2 regions of the Sphingomonas daechungensis genome follow, and region 2 is predicted to be linked to the other one. Evidence: predicted binding sites of a transcription regulator. Region 2 holds the regulator's gene; the other holds the start of a gene.
What was found. Region 2 encodes LexA, which represses DNA repair genes until DNA is damaged. Its sites were predicted from a motif close to GTTCCNCNCTTGTTCT; they were not measured.

Region 1 (2,466 bases), 440 kb from region 2:
GCCGAGCTTGGTCAGGGCCGCCTTCTTGGTCGCCGGCTCCATCCAGCTGTTTTCCTGGATCCGGACCGCCGCCGCCTTTTTAAGGTTGGCGACCAGCTCTTCCATCGCGGCCTTGGATTGCGGGCTGAAGTATTTGTCGACGTAAGTTTGACCAAGCAATTCGCCGAGCCGGCCGTCGACTTCGCCGATGCCGCGACGCCAGCGAGGGCGAAGCTCCTTCGCTCCGCTCAGCGTCTTGGTGAAGGCGAACTTGCTATCGACGAAGCGCTTGGAAAGATAGTTGCCGGCCTGGTCGGTGACCTTGAACCGCTGCCAGGTCTTCAGCGTTTCCAGCGGCGTCGTCTCGTAAAGCGCCGCTACCGCCTTCACCGCCGTATTGTCCCCGACGATATACTTCGGAGCGACGACGCCCGTTTCGGAAAGATAGCGGTTCCAATCCAGTCCGGGCGCGTAAGCGGAGAGCTGCGCGGCGGTCATGGGATTGTTGAGCTTGTCGAGGTCGCGCAGGTCGGCTTGCGGCCAGGATACCTTGGCGATCTCCGTTTCGAACGCGAGCACCTCGTCCGCCGCTGCCGATGCATTCGGCGTGTTGGTCAGCTCCAACGTACGCTGGATGTAAGCGCGGTAAGCGTCTCGCTGCGGCTTGTACTTGTCGAGCAAGTAATAGTCGCGGTCGGGCAAGCCCATCCCGCCCGAGCCGACGAACGCGATGTTGATGGTTGGATTGGCGGGATCGGGAAGGACTCCGACACCGAACAGAGTCGACCCGAAGTCGGCGAAGCTGTCGGCCATGCTCTTGGCGAACTCGTCCTTGGTCTTGATCGCCGCGATGCGGTCGAGGTCAGCCTTCAGCGGCGCAGCGTCGAGCTGCTCCAGCCGCGCCTCGTCCATGTAGCTGGCGTAGAATGCGCCGATCTGGCTGTTCGCCGGAGAGCTTGCGACGATCGCACGCAACTGCTCCTGGTTACGGTCGGCGAGTTCGGATCCGACGCCGTTCTGCGATTTGTCGGCCGGGATCTCGTTCTCGTCCATCCACTTGCCGGCGGCGTAGCGCTGGAAGTCGTCGCCGGGATTCACCGACAGGTCGCGGGTCGACAGGTCGACACCCCATTTGCCGAAGTGGACGGTTGTCGGCGATTCCTGCGCCGAAGCGGGAATGGCGACGAGTGCGCTGCACGCGAGAAGCATTGCGCCAAACCGCGATGCACGGCGCCGGTAAGAGAGAATCATCATTTGCCCCCAAATGTTTGATTTGACGGCGCGACTTCGGCCGTCACTGCACCTGCAGATACCCGGCATCGACAAACGCGCCAATGCTATCGATGAGTTGCAGAATCCGCCGCGCGAACCCACATGGACTTAAGCCGCGTTGACCATCAGCGGTGGCTCGTTTAACCAGAACATAAACGGAACGAAAACCGGCTGATGCTGACTCATATTTCCGTCCGCGGGGCGCGCGAACATAATCTGAAGGCGGTCGACGTGGACATCCCGCGCGAGAGCCTGACGGTCATCACCGGCCTCTCCGGCTCGGGCAAATCCTCGCTCGCGTTCGACACCATCTACGCCGAGGGGCAGCGCCGCTACGTCGAGAGCCTCTCGGCTTACGCGCGTCAGTTTCTGGAGATGATGCAAAAGCCGGACGTCGAGCATATCGACGGCCTGTCGCCCGCCATCTCGATCGAGCAGAAGACTACCTCGCGAAACCCGCGCTCGACGGTCGCGACGGTCACAGAGATCTACGACTACATGCGCCTGCTCTGGGCGCGCGTCGGCATTCCCTACTCGCCCGCGACCGGCCTCCCGATCGAGGCGCAGCAGGTCAGCCAGATGGTCGACCGCGTGATGGGCCTGCCCGACGGCAGCCGCCATTATCTGCTCGCGCCCGTCGTGCGCGGCCGCAAGGGCGAGTATCGCAAGGAGCTCGCGGAATGGCAGAAGGCCGGCTTCACCCGCGTCCGCATCGACGGCGAGTTCCACGACATCGAGGACGCGCCGGCGCTCGACAAGAAGTACAAGCACGACATCGAGATCGTGGTCGACCGCATCGTTGTCCGCGAAGGCATCGAGCCGCGCCTCGCCGACAGCTTCGAGACTGCGCTGAAGCTCGCCGAGGGCCTCGCCTATCTCGACCCCGCCGACCCGCAACCAGACGCCGAAGACGCGCCGACCGCGAAGGGGATGAAGCTCGACTACTCCCCGCCCGGCCGCATCCTCTTCTCGGAGAAGTTCGCCTGCCCGGTCAGCGGCTTCACCATCGCCGAGATCGAGCCGCGCCTGTTCAGCTTCAACGCGCCGCAGGGCGCCTGCCCCGCCTGCGACGGCCTCGGCGAGAAGCTGGTGTTCGACGAGGACCTCGTCGTCCCCAACCACGCGCTGTCGATCAAGAAGGGCGCCGTCGTCCCCTGGGCCAAGTCCAACCCGCCCTCGCCCTATTACATGCAGGTGCTGAGCTCGCTCGCCCGC
Region 2 (2,466 bases):
GAAGCTGGTCGCCGACAAGCGCAAGGAAGCGATCGAGGCGATCGTCGACAAGGTTCAGGACGCCCTTGATGGTGGCGCGAGTTTCCCCGAGGCCGCCGCTGCTGGCAAGCTGACCCCGATCGAGACCCCGCCGCTGACTGCGTCGGGAACGTCGCCGGCCAATGCGGCTTACAAGTTCCCTGCAGATCTCGCGCCCGCGCTCAAGTCCGGTTTCGAGCTTGGTGAGGGCGATGAACCCGTCGTGGATTCGCTTCCGAATGACGGCGGCTATGTCCTGGTCGCGCCGGCGCGGGTTATTCCGGCTGCCCCGGCCCCGCTGGCGAGCATTCGCGATCGCGTAACCCAAGACTGGATCGCCAGCCAGGCATCGCAACGGGCGCAGCAGCTCGCCCAGTCCATTGCTTCAAAGGTCGGCAAGGGCTCGCTCGCAGACGCATCGAAGGGCGCTCCGGTGGCCGTGAAGGTCGAGCCGGTGAATGCGCGGCGCATCCAGCTGAGCCAGTTCCAGGGCCAGGTCCCGCCTCCCCTGGCGATGCTTTTCATCCTCGGTGAAGGCAAATCGCGGTTGGTCGCCGGCGGTCAGGGCGAAGGCTTCTACGTCGTCAAGGTGGACAAGATCATTCCCGGGAATGCGTTGAACCAGCCCGCGCTCATCGGACGTACCCAGCAGGAAATGCAGCAAGCGCTGGCGGAGGAGTATGGCGCGCAGTTCACCAACGCCATGCGCCAGACGGTTGGCGTGAAGCGGAACGAGAAGGCAATCACCGCGTCGAAAGCACGGATCACGAGCACCGGTAGCTAAAGTCTGCGGTCGTATTGACGGCTAACATTTTGTTGCCTACACGTTCCCTGTCTGTTCCAGGGGGATTGGCCGCGCGATGCTAACTGCCAAGCAGCACGAACTGCTCCGCTTCATCAACACCCGTCTCAACGACTCCGGCGTTTCGCCGAGTTTCGACGAGATGCGGGAAGCTCTCGACCTCAAGTCCAAGTCGGGCGTCCATCGTCTGATTTCGGCTCTTGAGGAGCGTGGGTTCATCCGCCGCCTGCCCAATCGGGCGCGAGCCTTGGAAGTCTTGAAGCTTCCGGAGTCGTCGGCCCCTGCCGCGCCCGCTCCACGCCCGGTCGTGCCTGCAGCAGCCAACGACACGATTGAAATCCCTCTGCACGGCCGCATCGCCGCCGGCACGCCGATCGAAGCCCTCCAGGGAACGGAGGGTTTTGCGGTTCCCGCAGCACTCCTCGGCCCGGGCGAACATTACGCGCTTGAAGTTTCAGGGGATTCGATGATCGAGGAAGGCATCCTCGACGGCGACTTCGCACTGATCCGGAAAGCCGATACGGCCCGCGACGGAGAGATCGTGGTGGCGCTGATCGACAATGAGGAGGCGACGTTGAAGACGTATCGACGCGAAGGTCAAACCATTCGCCTGGATCCGGCCAACGCGCGCTACGAGCCGCAGCGCTACAATGAGAGCCGGGTCAGCATTCAGGGGCGGCTCGCTGGCCTCATTCGGCGCTACTGATGTCGGCGGCGCGGATTGACTACGTCGAATTGCCGAGCGCAACGGCTTACGAGCTTACGCGCGGCTTCTACGCCAAGGCCTTCGGCTGGGCGTTCACCGACTACGGCCCGGATTACTCCGCCACGACCACCGGTGACGTGGACGTCGGCCTGAACGGTCAGCCCGAAGAAGCCTTGTCCGCGCCCTTGCCCGTCATTCGTGTCGACGATCTCGAAGCCGCATTCGATGCAGTATCGAAAGCCGGTGGCGTTATCGCCAAGCCCATTTTCGCCTTTCCGGGCGGTCGCCGGTTCCATTTCATCGATCCGTCGGGAAGCGAACTCGCCGTCTGGCAGACCGCGGATTAGCCTATTCAGCGGTGGTCGGGTCGATGACGTTGCGAACCTCGCTGATCTTGTTGGCAGGGAAGCCGCCGCGCTCGGCATGCTCGCGAATGATTTCCTCGTTGGGCGCGCGATAGATGCAGTAGATTTTGTCGTCGGTGACGTAGCTATGCACCCACTGGATTTCTGGCCCGAGTTCTCGAAGGACCGAGCAACTGGTCTGGGACGCCCCCTTGAGATCGCTTTGCCCTAGCGAACCGACGCCGGGCATATCACGCTCGATCACGTATTGCGGCATATCACGTCTCCAATTCCGCGACGCTCGACGATAGCCGAGTTCGCAAGGAGCGTCACTCGGCCCAGGGGTGATCACCGACGCGCTGGGACACCGTCTCGACACGGGGCTGGTCATCAAGGAAGATGGCCAATCCACCCGTTTCAACAAGCGACTTTCGGTCGAACTTAAGCCACTGCGGCGTGCAGCTTTTCGGAAGCCAACGATCCGACACGACGATATCGGCCTCTGCGCAAGCGTCCGTGAGAGCTTTCCAGTCGATGCTGTTCGCCGATCTCGTTGCCAGCAGGCGGTAGTTCCGCGCCCCGGCCTTCAGGACGGC

Region 1: uvrA (excinuclease ABC subunit UvrA) is a predicted target of LexA. The motif match lies at 1,398-1,413, and genes of this name have one in related genera.

Annotation. Positions count from the first base shown of each region.
Region 1 is NZ_BAABJC010000001.1:2,446,074-2,448,539, reverse strand. It holds gene ABD928_RS12785 (M13 family metallopeptidase) at 1-1,188, opposite strand, end outside; gene uvrA (excinuclease ABC subunit UvrA) at 1,426-2,466, shown strand, end outside.
Region 2 is NZ_BAABJC010000001.1:2,888,901-2,891,366, reverse strand. It holds gene ABD928_RS14950 (peptidylprolyl isomerase) at 1-802, shown strand, start outside; gene lexA (transcriptional repressor LexA) at 879-1,526, shown strand; gene ABD928_RS14940 (VOC family protein) at 1,526-1,873, shown strand; gene ABD928_RS14935 (DUF4242 domain-containing protein) at 1,875-2,147, opposite strand; gene ABD928_RS14930 (ComEC/Rec2 family competence protein) at 2,200-2,466, opposite strand, start outside.